Regions from separate parts of the Streptomyces sp. NPDC088097 genome, predicted to be linked through region 1. Evidence: riboswitches for the same ligand, from Rfam matches in the RefSeq annotation. Region 1 holds a riboswitch; each other region holds the start of a gene.
The links. A riboswitch is a leader RNA that binds a small molecule or an ion and turns the genes downstream of it on or off. The one in region 1 is predicted to bind thiamine pyrophosphate.
Positions count from the first base shown of each region.

Region 2: another riboswitch for thiamine pyrophosphate. It lies ahead of ACIOD1_RS28100 (thiamine ABC transporter substrate binding subunit); the one in region 1 lies ahead of thiO (glycine oxidase ThiO).
Region 3: another riboswitch for thiamine pyrophosphate. It lies ahead of thiC (phosphomethylpyrimidine synthase ThiC); the one in region 1 lies ahead of thiO (glycine oxidase ThiO).

Region 1 is NZ_JBIUTJ010000006.1:49,939-54,802, reverse strand. It holds gene pknB (Stk1 family PASTA domain-containing Ser/Thr kinase) at 1-38, opposite strand, end outside; gene ACIOD1_RS19785 (thiazole synthase) at 160-954, opposite strand; gene thiS (sulfur carrier protein ThiS) at 960-1,160, opposite strand; gene thiO (glycine oxidase ThiO) at 1,157-2,416, opposite strand; TPP riboswitch at 2,414-2,526, opposite strand; gene ACIOD1_RS19770 (NAD(P)/FAD-dependent oxidoreductase) at 2,618-3,847, shown strand; gene ACIOD1_RS19765 (Rv2175c family DNA-binding protein) at 3,926-4,291, shown strand; gene thiE (thiamine phosphate synthase) at 4,367-4,864, shown strand, end outside.
Region 2 is NZ_JBIUTJ010000013.1:80,978-85,841, forward strand. It holds gene ACIOD1_RS28090 (phosphatidate cytidylyltransferase) at 1-881, shown strand, start outside; gene rlmN (23S rRNA (adenine(2503)-C(2))-methyltransferase RlmN) at 975-2,087, shown strand; TPP riboswitch at 2,230-2,336, shown strand; gene ACIOD1_RS28100 (thiamine ABC transporter substrate binding subunit) at 2,423-3,523, shown strand; gene ACIOD1_RS28105 (iron ABC transporter permease) at 3,580-4,864, shown strand, end outside.
Region 3 is NZ_JBIUTJ010000005.1:277,557-282,420, reverse strand. It holds gene ACIOD1_RS18725 (glycosyltransferase) at 1-406, shown strand, start outside; gene ACIOD1_RS18720 (aldo/keto reductase) at 403-1,473, opposite strand; gene thiC (phosphomethylpyrimidine synthase ThiC) at 1,589-3,376, opposite strand; TPP riboswitch at 3,371-3,515, opposite strand; gene ACIOD1_RS18710 (YibE/F family protein) at 3,555-4,864, shown strand, end outside.

The DNA of each region.
Region 1 (4,864 bases):
ACGCGCCCGACGAGGGGGTCATCCAGGGTCGTATCCACCCGCCGATTCTACGAGCGCCCCACCGCGCCCCCGCCGGGGTCCCCTCGCTTGCAGCGCACCTGTGACGCATCCCGCTCCGAAAACGGGCCCGGCGCGCCGGAATCCCGGCGCGCCGGGACGTCAGAACGCCGGGCGTTCCGGGTCCAGGGCGGGGAGGCCCTCCTGCGGGGAGGAGGCCTGCGCGAAGCGGCGTTGGGGGATGCGGCCCGCGCGGAAGGCGAGCCGGCCCGCGGTGACGGCGTCCCGCATCGCGGCGGCCATCAGCACCGGAGACTGCGCCCGGGTCACGGCCGAGGCGAGCATCACACCCGCGCAGCCCAGTTCCATCGCCAGGGCCACGTCGGACGCGGTGCCCGCGCCCGCGTCCAGGATCACCGGGACCCCGGCCCGTTCGGTGATCAGCTCGAAGTTGTGCGGGTTGCGGATGCCCATGCCCGAGCCGATAGGGGAGCCGAGCGGCATGATCGCCGCGCAGCCCACGTCCTCCAGCTTGCGCGCCAGCACCGGGTCGTCGTTCGTGTAGGGCAGCACGGTGAAGCCCTCGTCGACGAGGACCTCGGCGGCGTCCAGCAGCTCGACCCCGTCCGGCAGGAGGGTGCGCTCGTCGGCGACCACCTCCAGCTTGATCCAGTCCGTGCCCAGTGCCTCCCGGGCCAGCCGGGCGGTGAGCACGGCCTCGCCCGCGGTGAAGCAGCCCGCCGTGTTCGGCAGGACCGCGATCCCGAGCCGCTCCAGGACGGACAGGACCGAGCCCTGCACCGTCGGGTCCAGGCGGCGCATGGCCACCGTGGTCAGCTCGGTGCCGGAGGCGATCAGGGCCCGTTCCAGGAGGTCCAGGCTCGGGGCCCCGCCCGTGCCCATGATCAACCGGGAGGAGAAGGTCCTCCCGGCGAGGGTGAAGAGGTCGTCGGCCATCGCGCTCAGCCCCCCTGCACGGCGGTGAGGACCTCGACGCGGTCGCCCTCGCCCACCGGGGTGCGGGACCACTGCCCGCGCGGGACGACGGTCTCGTTGAGGGCCGCGGCCACGCCGGACGGGGCCGCGCTCAGGGAGGCGACCACCGCGTCGAGGGTGGTGCCGGCCGCGATCTCGCGCGGCTCGCCGTTGACGGAGATGGTCATACGAGGGACTCCTGACGCGTGCGGGTGGTGGAGAAGCGGCGCGGGGTGAAGGGGCGGGCGACCTCCGGCACGACGCCGGTCGCGAGGAGCTCCGCCATGACGTCGCCGGTGAGCGGGGTCAGTAGCACCCCGTTGCGGTAGTGGCCCGTGGCCAGGTGCAGGCCCGGCAGCTCGGTCGGGCCGAGCAGCGGGGCGTTGTCGGGGGAGCCCGGGCGCAGGCCCGCGAGGGTTTCGGTCAGCGGGAGTTCGGTGATCCCGGGGACCAGCTCGTGGGCGTCGCGCAGCAGTTCGTAGACCCCGCCCGCCGTGACCGTGGTGTCCCAGCCGAGTTCCTCGCTGGTGGCGCCGACGACGAGTTCGCCGTTCTCGCGCGGCACCAGGTAGACGTGGCTGCCGCGCACGACGGCCCGTACGGTCCGCGACAGGAACGGCGCGTACGCCGCCGGCACCGTCAGCCGCAGGACCTGTCCCTTCACCGGCCGCACCGGCACCTCCACCTCGGGCGGCACCCCGGCCAGGCGCCCGCTGAGCGAGCCGGCCGCGAGGACGGTCTGGTCGGCGCGCAGCTCCGTACCGTCCTCCAGTACGGCGCCCAGCGCGCGGTCGGCCCCGGTCAGCAACCGCTCGGCCCTCGCCCGGTGCACGGTGACCCCGGCCCGTTCGCAGGCGGCCAGCAACGCCGCCGCGAGCCGGCGGGGGTCCACCTGGTGGTCGCCGTCGACGCGCAGCCCGCCGCGTACGCCGGGGGCCAGCATCGGCTCCAGGCGGCGGCACTCGCGTCCGGTGAGCCACTCCGACTCCAGGCCGCAGCGGCGCTGGAGGGCGTGGAGTTCCCGCAGGTGGAGGCGGTCGTCGGCGTCGAGGGCCACGGCGAGGGTGCCGCAGGCCCGGTAGCCGATGTCCAGGCCGCCGGAGGCCTCCGCCAGCTCGGCGGCGAATTGCGGGTAGCGGGCGGCGGAGGCCACGTTGAGCCCGAGGAGGGTCTCCTCGCCGTAGTGCAGCTCGGTGACGGCGGCCAACATGCCGGCCGCGACCCGGGCGGCGCCGCCGCCGGGGTCCGGGTCGGCCAGGGTGGTGCGCAGTCCGCGGCGGGCCGCCCGCCAGGCGGTGACCAGGCCGATCAGGCCACCCCCGATGACGAGGACGTCGGACCCCTTGCGGGACGGCCCGGACGTGCCGGATCCTGTGCCGGGTCCTTCGGGCGTGCGAGCCGTCCCGGACGTGCGAGCCGTCCCGGATGTTCGAGATGAGTGCATGGGCGTCCAGCCCCTCCCTTCGCCGGCATGACCCGGATCAGGTTCGTACGGTCGGAGGCCGGCCAGCCTCCCTCTCAGCCCGGTGCGCCCGGACTCCCGCGATAGGTACGGTGGCCAGACTAACCCCGGGGGCGACGGCGGGTAAGGCTGCCTCCCCGCCCCCTGTTCCTGACGGGCCGTCAGTTCAATAGGGTGGGCCGGGTGAGCGAGCAGACGGAACAGACGAAGCCCGGCGTTGTGATCGTCGGCGCCGGAATGGCCGGGGTACAGACCGCGGTGGCCCTGCGCGAACAGGGGTTCACCGGCCCCGTCACCCTGCTGGGAGCCGAACCCCACCAGCCCTACGACCGACCCCCGCTGTCCAAGGCGGTGCTGCTCGGCAAGGCCGAGGACTCCGCCTTCGACGTGGACTTCGAGGGCCTGGACATCGACCTGCGCCTCGGCGTCGAGGTCACCGGACTGTGCCCGGGGGAGCGCGAGCTGGACACCGAGGTCGGACCGGTCCCCTACGAGGTCCTCGTCCTGGCCACCGGCGCCGAACCGCTGACCCTCCCCGGCACCGAGTCCGTCCCGGGGGTCCACCTCCTGCGCACCCTCGACGACGCCGCCCGGCTGCGCCCCGTCCTGGCCGCCGCCCCGGCCGTCGTGGTCGTCGGCGCCGGCTGGATCGGCGCCGAGTTCGCCACGGCCGCCCGCGAGGCCGGCTGCGCCGTGACCGTGGTCGAGGCCGCCGACCGGGTCCTCGCCGGAGCCCTGCCCGCCGAGGTCGCCGCCCCCATGGCCCGCTGGTACGCCGAGGCCGGCGCCACCCTGCTCACCGGCGCCAGGGTGGCCGGCGTCGAGGAGGGCCGGGTCCGGCTGGAGGACGGCCGCGAGCTGGAGGCCGGCGCGGTGGTCGTCGGCATCGGCGCCCGCCCCGCCACGGGCTGGCTCGCCGGCACCGGGATCGAGCGCGGCCCGGACGGCTCCGTCACCGCCGACGCGCACCTGCGCACCTCCCTGCCCGGGGTGTACGCGGTCGGCGACTGCGCCTCCTTCCCCTCGGCCCGCTACGGCGCCCGCCTGTTGGTCCACCACTGGGACAACGCCCTCCAGGGCCCCCGCACCGTCGCCGCGAACATCCTCGCCGGCCCGACGGGGGAGCCCGTACCGCCCTACGACCCGGTGCCCTACTTCTGGTCCGAGCAGTTCGGCCGCTTCGTGCAGTACGCCGGCCACCACGGCGGCGCCGACACCCTGATCGGGCGCGGCGACCCGGGCGGGGCCGCCTGGTCGGTGTGCTGGCTGCGCGAGGGGGCCCTGGTCGGCGTCCTCGCCGTGGGTCGGCCCCGGGACATCGCCCAGGGCCGCAGGCTCATCGAGTCGGCCGCGCCCCTCGACCCCGCGAAGGTCGCCGACCCGGCCGTCGCGCTGAAATCCGCCCTCGCCTGACCCGCCCGGCGCCCGGCCCCGACCCGGACGGACGGGGCCAGGTACCGGGTCTCGGCCCGAGATGGCAGGCTTGTCCCCGTGACCGAGATTGACGCAAAGATCGATGCCCTTGTCCCCGCCTGGCTGTACCTCCCCGACATCGCGGAGATGCTCGACATCGAAGTGACCCGGGTCCGCCAGCTGGTCAAGGAAGGTCAGCTGCTCGCCGTGCGCCGCGGCGAGAACCGCTCCCTCCAGGTGCCCGCCCCCTTCCTCGACGGCGACAAGATCGTCAAGGGTCTCGTCGGACTGCTGACCGTCCTGCGCGACGACGGCTTCTCCGACGCGGAGATCCTGGAGTGGATGTTCACGCCGGACCCGACCCTGCCCGGAACCCCCGCTCAGGCGCTGAGCGAGAATCGCGGCACGGAGGTGAAGCGTCGCGCTCAGGCGCTCGCCCTCTGACCGGCTGATCCACAGGCGTACGGGGCCGACGCGCGCGCGTCGGCCCCGTACGCCACCACCACGGGGGGTACACCCATGCAGCAGCTGTCCGACGCCCGGCTCTACCTGTGCACGGACGCGCGCAAGCGGCAGGGCGACCTCCCCGAGTTCCTGGACGCGGCCCTGTCCGGCGGGGTCGACGTCGTCCAGCTCCGCGACAAGGGCATGGAAGCCGCCGAGGAACTCGAACACCTCGCGGTCTTCGCCGAGGCCGCCCGCCGCCACGGCAGGCTCCTCGCCGTGAACGACCGCGCCGATGTCGCGCACGCCATCGGCTCCGACGTCCTCCACCTCGGTCAGGGCGACATCCCCGTCCCCGCCGCCCGCGCGATCCTGGCCCCCGGCGTGCTCATCGGCCGCTCCTGCCACTCCGAGGCAGAGGTCGACGCCGCCGCCGCCGAGCCCGGAGTGGACTACTTCTGCACCGGCCCCTGCTGGCCCACCCCCACCAAGCCCGGCCGGTACGCCCCCGGACTCGACCTCGTGCGCCACGCGGCCTCCCTCGCCCAGGACCGGCCCTGGTTCGCCATCGGC
Region 2 (4,864 bases), on a different contig from region 1:
AGGAGCCCATGCCCAGCCCTCCGCCCTCACAGGCCCCGCAGGACGCGTCGCCCCCGCCGCAGAAGAAGCGCGCGGGGCGGGATCTGCGTGCCGCCATAGGGGTCGGTGTCGGCCTCGGAGCGGTGATCTTCGCCTCGCTCTTCGTCGTCAAGGCCGTCTTCGTCGGCGTGGTCGTCGTCGCCGTCGTCGTGGGCCTGTGGGAGCTGACCTCCCGGCTCCAGGAGAAGAAGGGCATCAAGGCGCCGCTGGTACCGCTCGCGGTCGGCGGCGCGGCGATGGTCATCGCCGGCTACGTCCGGGGCGCCGAGGGCGCCTGGGTCGCCATGGCGCTCACCGCGCTCGCCGTCCTCGTGTGGCGGATGACGGAGCCGCCCGAGGACTACCTCAAGGACGTCACCGCGGGCGTCTTCGCGGCGTTCTACGTGCCGTTCCTGGCCACGTTCGTCGCGATGCTGCTCACCGCCGACGACGGCCCCCAGCGGGTCACGACCTTCCTGGCGCTGACCGTGGTCAGCGACACGGGGGCCTACGCGGTGGGCTGGCGCTTCGGCAAGACCAAGCTCGCGCCGCGCATCAGCCCCGGCAAGACCCGCGAGGGGCTCCTCGGGGCGGTGGCCTTCGCGATGGTGGCCGGCGCGCTGTGCATGGAGTTCCTGATCGACGGGGGCGCCTGGTGGCAGGGACTCCTGCTGGGCCTCGCCGTCGCCGTCAGCGCCACCCTGGGCGACCTGGGCGAGTCGATGATCAAGCGGGACCTCGGCATCAAGGACATGGGCACCCTGCTCCCGGGCCACGGCGGCATCATGGACCGGCTCGACTCGCTGCTGCCGACCGCTCCGGTGGTCTGGCTGCTGCTGGCGGCCTTCGTGGGCACCGGCTGACCTGCGGGAAGGCGCCGTAAGACGCCGGGCGGTTACTCTTGAAAGGCGCGCTGCTTCTGCGGCGCGCCTTTCGTCTTACAAGGAGTACCTGCCATGGCCCGCCCCGTTCCGGGAGAGCTCACCTTCGTCGCCCCTCGCGGAGCCAAGAAGCCGCCCCGGCACCTCGCCGACATGACCCCGGCCGAGCGCCGCGAGGCGGTGGCCGCGATCGGTGAGAAGCCCTTCCGGGCCAAGCAGCTCTCCCAGCACTACTTCGCCCGCTACACGCACGACCCGGCGCAGTGGACCGACATCCCCGCGGCCTCGCGCGAGAAGCTCCAGCAGGAGCTGCTGCCGGACCTGATGAACGTCGTGCGGCACATCAGCTGCGACGACGACACCACCCGCAAGACCCTGTGGAAGCTGCACGACGGCACGCTCGTCGAGTCCGTGCTGATGCGCTACCCGGACCGGGTGACCATGTGCATCTCCTCGCAGGCCGGCTGCGGCATGAACTGCCCCTTCTGCGCCACCGGCCAGGCGGGTCTGGACCGCAACCTCTCCACCGCCGAGATCGTCCACCAGATCGTCGACGGCATGCGCGCCCTGCGCGACGGCGAGGTCCCCGGCGGTCCGGCGCGACTGTCCAACATCGTCTTCATGGGCATGGGCGAGCCGCTCGCCAACTACAACCGCGTGGTCGGCTCCATCCGCCGGCTCACCGACCCGGAGCCCGACGGCCTCGGTCTGTCGCAGCGCGGCATCACCGTCTCCACGGTCGGCCTGGTCCCGGCCATGCTGCGCTTCGCCGACGAGGGCTTCAAGTGCCGCCTCGCCGTCTCGCTGCACGCCCCGGACGACGAGCTGCGCGACACCCTCGTCCCGGTGAACACCCGCTGGAACGTCCGCGAGGTGCTGGACGCGGCCTGGGAGTACGCGGAGAAGTCCGGCCGACGGATCTCCATCGAGTACGCCCTGATCCGCGACATCAACGACCAGGCCTGGCGCGGCGACCTCCTCGGCCGGCTGCTCAAGGGCAAGCGCGTACACGTCAACCTGATCCCGCTGAACCCGACGCCCGGCTCCAAGTGGACGGCCTCGCGCCCGGAGGACGAGAAGGCCTTCGTCGAGGCCATCGCCCGGCACGGCGTGCCGGTCACCGTCCGCGACACCCGCGGCCAGGAGATCGACGGGGCGTGCGGCCAGCTCGCCGCCTCGGAGCGCTAGGCCGTCTCTTTCGGATCTTGGTGGGTGAGCCGGGCCCGCCAAGACCCGGACGGGACGACCTGGGCCACCGGCGCTGATCTCGGACTTTCGGTCAAGACCGATCGCATTCGGCCACGGGGTACCCTGTGGCCGAACCAATTTCATATTCCGACAGGGGAGCGCCACAGCGCTGAGAGTGCGGTCCGTCACCGCAGACCCTCTGAACCTCGCCCCGGTCATTCGGGGTAGGAAGTTCGGTCATTCACTCAAGCTGTTGCGCCCTGCCCGGCGTCCGCTCCCACAGAGCGCCGGGCGGGGCCGCGTCTTCTCCTGGTCATCCCAGGAGGAATTCACCAGTGAGCACCACCAAGAAGATCGCGGGCGCCGTGCTCGCGGCCGCGCTCGGCGTCACCACGCTCGGCGCATGTGGCGGCACGGACGCCAAGGACAAGGCGGCCGGGGCGAGTGACGCCCCGAAGTCGAAGACGATCACGCTGGTCTCGCACGACTCCTTCAACGTGACCGACGCGGTCCTCAAGGACTTCGAGAAGCAGAGCGGCTACACGGTCAAGGTGCTGAAGTCCGGGGACGCCGGCGCCGCGCTCAACCAGGAGATCCTCACCAAGGGCTCCCCGCGCGGCGACGTCTTCTTCGGCGTGGACAACACCCTGCTCTCGCGGGCCCTCGACAACGGGATCTTCACCCCGTACGAGGCCAAGGGCCTGGCCGACGTCAAGCCCGAGTACGTCCTCGACAAGGAGCACCGGGTCACCCCGATCGACTCCGGTGACATCTGCGTCAACTACGACAAGGCCTACTTCGCCGACAAGAAGCTGGCCCCGCCGCAGACGCTGGACGACCTGCTGAAGCCCGAGTACAAGAACCTCCTCGTCACCGAGAACGCGGCGACCTCCTCGCCCGGCCTCGGTTTCCTCCTCGCCTCCGTCGGCAAGTACGGCGAGGACGGTTGGAAGGACTACTGGACCAAGCTCAAGGCCAACGGCGTCGAGGTCGTCGACGGCTGGGAGCAGGCCTACAACGAGCGCTTCTCCGGCTCCGCCGGCGGCAAGAAGGCCAAGGGCGACCGCCCGCTGGTCGTCTCCTACGCCTCCAGCCCGCCGGTCGAGGTCCTCTACGGCGAGCCGCAGCCGGCCGAGGCCCCCACGGGCGTCTCCACCGGGACCTGCTTCCGCCAGGTCGAGTTCGCGGGCCTGCTCAAGGGCGCGAAGAACGAGGAGGGCGGCAAGGCGCTGCTCGACTTCCTGGTGAGCAAGAAGTTCCAGGAGGACATGCCGCTCCAGATGTTCGTGAACCCGGTCCTGAAGGACGCGAAGCTGCCGGAACTCTTCACGAAGCACGGCGTGGTCATCGAGAAGCCGGAGACGGTCGCTCCCGACACCATCGCGAAGAACCGTGAGCAGTGGGTCAAGGCATGGTCCCCGCTCGTCGTGAAGTAGTGCGCGACACCACCCCGAAGGAGAGCGGGCGCGCCACGGCCGTCAGGTTGGCCCTGATGGCCGTGCCGCTCGCCTTCTTCGGGCTGTTCTTCGCCTATCCTGTGGCCGCCATTGTCGGCCGCGGGCTGAAGACCGACGAGGGCTGGCAGTTCGGCCGGATCGGTGAGGTCCTCGCCCGGCCCGACATCGGCGACGTGCTCTGGTTCACGACCTGGCAGGCGGTCGCCTCCACCGTGCTGACCCTGCTGATCGCCCTCCCGGGCGCGTACGTCTTCGCCCGCTTCGAGTTCCCGGGCAGGCAACTGCTGCGCGCCCTGGTCACGGTGCCCTTCGTGCTGCCGACCGTGGTCGTCGGCACGGCCTTCCTGGCCCTCGTCGGGCGGGGCGGGTTGCTCGACGAGCTGTGGGGCGTCCGGCTGGACACCACCGTCTGGGCGATCCTGCTCGCGCACGTGTTCTTCAACTACGCCGTCGTCGTGAGGACGGTCGGGGGACTCTGGGCGCAGCTCGACCCGCGCCAGGAGGAGGCCGCCCGGGTGCTGGGCGCCGGCCGCTTCGAGGCCTGGCGGCGGGTGACGCTGCCCGCGCTGGGACCGGCCGTGGCCGCCGCCTCGCTGATGGTGTTCCTGTTCACCTTCACCTCCTTCGGCGTCGTGCAGATCCTCGGCGGGCCCGCGTACTCCACCTTGGAGGTGGAGGTCTACCGGCAGACCGCGCAACTGCTGGACCTGCCGACCGCCGCCGTGCTGACCATGATCCAGTTCGCCGCCGTGGGCCTGATCCTCGCCGTCCACGCCTGGACCGTCCGCAAGCGCGAGAGGGCCCTGCGGCTCGTCGACCCGGCGCACACCGCCCACCGGCCGCGCGGGTGGGCACAGCGCACGCTGCTCGGCGGGGTCCTGCTCACCGTGCTCCTGCTGATCGTGGCGCCCCTCGCGGTGCTGGTGGAGCGCTCCTTCGACGCGCCCGGAGGGTACGGGCTCGGCTTCTACCGGGCGCTCCAGGACGCGGGCGCCGGGGGCGGAACCTTCCTGGTGCCGCCGCTGGAGGCCATCTGGAACTCCCTGCGGTACGCGCTGGTGGCCACCGCCATCGCCCTGCTGATCGGCGGCCTCGCCGCCGCCGCGCTGACCCGGCGCGCGGGCCGCTTCGTCCGGGGCTTCGACGCGCTGCTGATGCTGCCGCTCGGGGTGTCCGCCGTGACGGTGGGCTTCGGCTTCCTGATCACCCTGGACAAGCCCCCGTTGGACCTGCGGACCTCCTGGATCCTGGTGCCGCTGGCCCAGGCGCTGGTCGGGGTGCCGTTCGTCGTACGGACCATGCTGCCGGTGCTGCGGGCGG
Region 3 (4,864 bases), on a different contig from region 1:
GGACGCGTTCTCCCGGGCCTGGGACGCTCGGCCCGACCGCTTGGAGGCCTGCTACGAACTGGCATCCCGGCTCCGGCTCTTGGGCCGCCACCACTCGGCACACGCGGTCACCGCGGCGGTCCTGGGCCGCCCCGCCCCGGAGGACCTGCTCTTCGTCCAGCCCTGGGTGTACCGGTGGGGGCTGCTCTTCGAGCACTCGATCACCGCGTACTGGACCGGGAACATGGCCACCTCGATCAAGGCGTGCGACCGCTTGCTGGCCATGCCGGAGTTGCCGGAGTCCTACCGTCGCCAGACGGAGGCCAACCGCGGCTTCGCCATCGCGGCACTCCGACCCACCGTCCCTGTTTCACGTGAAACAACCACCGGTGTTTCACGTGAAACATCGCGCACGGCTTCGGCCTAGGTCGCCCTTTCGGAGACCTGACCCGCTGCCCGTTCATCCAGGGGCCGGCGTCGCTGGGCGACGTCGGTCAGGGTCGGTGGGCGCCAGGCACCGTCCGGCTGGTAGAGGTTCACACCGGGCGGCACGATCTCGTCGATGCGATCGAGCACCCCGTCATCGAGGACCAGTCCCGCCCCGTCGACCAGCGACTCCATCTGCTCCATCGTGCGGGGACCGATGATCACCGAAGTGACCGCCGGGTGCGCGACGGTGAAGGCCACGGCCAGTTCGGGCAGGGTGCAGCCGATCTCCTGGGCCAGCTCGATCAGCCGTTCCACCGCCTCCAGCTTGGCGACGTTGCCGGGGATCGTCGGATCGAAGCGCGCCGGCGTGAGCGCCGCCCGGCCCGTGGTCAGGTCGATGGGGCCGTCGAGCCGGTACTTCCCACTCAGGAAGCCTGATGCCAGCGGACTCCAGGTCAGCACGCCCATCCCGTACCTGCGGGCCACCGGCAGCACATCGGTCTCGATGCCTCGCGCGAGGATCGAGTACGGCGGCTGCTCGGTCCGGAACCGAGGAAGCGCCCGCCGCTCGGCCACGTGATGGGCCTCCACCAGGTCCCCCGCCGGGAAGGTCGAGCATCCGAAGGACCGGATCTTCCCCGCCCGCACCAGGTCACCGAGGACGGAGAGGGTCTCCTCCACATCGGTCGTGTGGTCCGGCCGGTGCACCTGGTAGAGGTCGATCCAGTCGGTGCCGAGCCGGCGCAGACTGTCCTCCACCGCCTGGACGATCCAGCGGCGCGAGTTCCCGCTGCGGTTGCGGCCCTCGCCCATCTGGAAGTGGACCTTGGTGGCCAGCACCACGTCGTCACGGCGTCCTTTGAGCGCCTTGCCGACGATCTCCTCGGACTCCCCGGCGGAGTACATGTCCGCGGTGTCCACGAAGTTGATGCCCCGGTCGAGCGCGGCACGGATGATCCGTCCGCACTCCTCGTGGTCGGGGTTCCCCACCGCCCCGAACATCATCGTGCCGAGGCAGTGGGCACTCACCTCGATGCCGGTCCCGCCCAGATTTCGATAGCGCATGGTCATGCGGCCGCACTCTAGGAGTTGGAGCGCACTCCATGGCAAGGACAACGGCGTTGCTCCCGGCCGGCGGAGATCCGCCGACCGGGAGCAGCGCTCCCCCCGTCGAACCGCGTCAGTCCGCCAGCGGCAGGTAGACGCGGTTGCCCGATGCGGCGAACTCGGCGGACTTCTCCGCCATGCCCGCCTGGATCTCGTCGGCCTTCAGGTCGCCACCGTGCTCACGGCGAATGTCCTGGGAGATCTTCATGGAGCAGAACTTGGGACCGCACATCGAGCAGAAGTGCGCGGTCTTGGCCGGCTCGGCAGGAAGGGTCTCGTCGTGGAACGAGCGCGCCGTGTCGGGGTCGAGGGCCAGGTTGAACTGGTCCTCCCAGCGGAACTCGAAGCGGGCGTCCGACAGGGCGTCGTCCCACTCCTGGGCGCCGGGGTGCCCCTTGGCCAGGTCGGCCGCGTGCGCGGAGATCTTGTAGGTGATGACGCCGGTCTTCACGTCGTCCCGGTTGGGCAGGCCCAGGTGCTCCTTGGGCGTGACGTAGCAGAGCATCGCGGTGCCCCACCAGGCGATCATCGCGGCGCCGATGCCCGAGGTGATGTGGTCGTAGGCGGGCGCGATGTCCGTGGTCAGCGGGCCGAGCGTGTAGAACGGCGCCTCCTCGCAGATCTCCTGCTGGAGGTCGATGTTCTCCTTGATCTTGTGCATCGGGACGTGGCCCGGGCCCTCGATCATCGTCTGGACGTTGTGGCGCTTGGCGATCGTGTTCAGCTCGCCCAGCGTCTTCAACTCCGCGAACTGGGCCGCGTCGTTGGCGTCCGCGATGGAGCCGGGGCGCAGGCCGTCCCCGAGGGAGTAGGTGACGTCGTAGGCCGCGAGGACCTCGCAGAGCTCCTCGAAGTTCGTGTAGAGGAAGTTCTCCTTGTGGTGCGCGAGGCACCAGGCGGCCATGATCGAGCCGCCGCGCGAGACGATGCCGGTCTTGCGGCGGGCGGTCAGCGGGACGTAGGGCAGCAGCACGCCGGCGTGGACCGTCATGTAGTCGACGCCCTGCTCGGCCTGCTCGATGACCGTGTCCTTGTAGATCTCCCAGGTCAGGTCCTCGGCACGGCCGTCGACCTTCTCCAGCGCCTGGTAGAGCGGCACGGTGCCGATCGGGACGGGGGAGTTGCGCAGCACCCACTCACGGGTGGTGTGGATGTTGCGACCGGTCGACAGGTCCATGACCGTGTCGGCGCCCCACTTGGTCGCCCAGGTCATCTTGTCGACCTCCTCCTCGATGGAGGAGGTGACCGCGGAGTTGCCGATGTTGGCGTTGACCTTCACCAGGAACCGCTTGCCGATGATCATCGGCTCGATCTCGGGGTGGTTCACGTTGGCCGGGAGGACCGCCCGACCTGCGGCGATCTCCTCCCGGACGACCTCGGGAGAGACGTTCTCGCGGATCGCGACGTACTCCATCTCCGGGGTGATCTCGCCCCGGCGGGCGTACGCGAGCTGCGTGACGGCGACGCCGTCACGGCCCCTGCGGGGCTGACGGGGGCGGCCCGGGAAGACCGCGTCGAGGTTCTTGAGGCCACCGCGCGGCGAGGTGTGCTTGATGCCGTCGTCCTCGGGGCGTGCGGGGCGACCCGCGTACTCCTCGGTGTCCCCGCGGCTGATGATCCAGTTTTCGCGCAGCGGCGCCAGGCCGCGGCGCACGTCGGTCTCGATCTGCGGGTCGGTGTACGGACCGGACGTGTCGTAGAGCGTCACGTCCTTGCCGTTGGTGAGGTGGACCTGGCGGACCGGCACCCGGAGGTCCGGGCGGGAGCCCGCCAGGTACCCCTTGTGCCAGCCGGGCTGGCGCTCGGTCTGGCCGTCGGCTTCCTGGCTGACGGCAGGCGTGCGTGCGTCCTGAATGGTCATGAGACCTGATCTCCCTACGCCGGCATTACCCGGTAACAGGTTCGGCGGTCGACGCAGCCTCTTCCCGAGCGCATTTTCATGCGCGTACGGTGATCAGCGTCCTCTCAGCCCGGTGCTCCGAGCTCCCGCGTTGTGCAAAGGTGCCCCCACGCTAGCGTCATCTGTGGCGTGCTGAACAGTGGGCCCCCTCATCTCTTGCGATGATCTGCCGGTGACGTCCTCGCCGCAGCCCCCCCACCACCCCACCGAACCCATGGGCCACACCGGCCACGAGCACGCGTCCCACGGACACGAGACCGACTCCTCGCACGGCTCTTCCCATGGCTCCTCCCACGGGTCTTCCCGGCCCGCGTCCCACGATCACGCGCCCGGTCACTCCCACGGCCACGGTCATGGCCACGGCCCGGCGGCCCCGGTCTCCAAGCACCTGCGCAAGGTCATCGCCGCGGTGCTGATCCCCTTCGCCGTCGCCGTCTTCGTCGGCATGGCCGTGCTCTGGCCCGGAGGCGCCCCCGACCACGAGCGGACCGGCGTCGGCTTCGACCGCCAGACCCAGCAGGCCTCGGTGGTCGCCTTGGCAAAGGTCGACTGCAAATCCGTCAACGCCTCGCAGGTACCGCCCACCGGCGACACCTCCACCCCCGAGGGCCGGGAGGCGCAGGCCGCGCAGACCGGCGCGTGCAAGAAGGCCACCGTCGAGGTGACCAGCGGGCCGGACAAGGGGCGCGCCTTCTTCGAGATCGTCCAGCCGGGCGCGCCACGGCAGTTGGAGAAGGGCCAGGAGGTGGTGGTCGCGTACGCGCCCGACGCCCCCCGCGACCTCCAGTACTCCGTGATCGACGTGCACCGGAAGCTGCCGATGGCCCTGCTGGCGGCCATCTTCGCCATCGCGGTCGTCGTGGTCGGCCGGATCCGCGGGCTCTTCGCTCTCATCGCCCTCGTGGTCAGCTTCGGAGTGCTGACCCTCTTCATCCTCCCCGCGATCCTCCAGGGCTCGAACCCCCTCCTGGTCGCGGTGATCGGGGCCAGCGCGATCATGCTGATCGCGCTCTACATGTGCCACGGCCTGACCGCCCGCACCTCGGTCGCGGTCCTCGGCACCCTGGCCTCATTGCTGCTGATCGGACTGCTGGGCTCGCTGTTCATCGACTGGGCGTTCCTGAGCGGCAACACGGACGACAACACCGGGCTGATCCACGGGCTCTACCCGGAGATCGACATGAGCGGTTTGCTGCTCGCGGGCGTGATCATCGGCTCGCTCGGCGTCCTGGACGACGTCACCGTCACCCAGACCTCGGCTGTGTGGGAACTGCACCAGGCGGACCCGGACATGGGCCCGCGCGCCCTGTACCGGGCGGCCATCCGCATCGGCCGGGACCACATCGCCTCAGTGGTCAACACCCTGGTACTGGCCTACGCGGGCGCCGCGCTCCCGCTGCTCCTGCTGTTCTCCATCGCGAACAGCAGCATGGGTTCGGTGGCCAACAG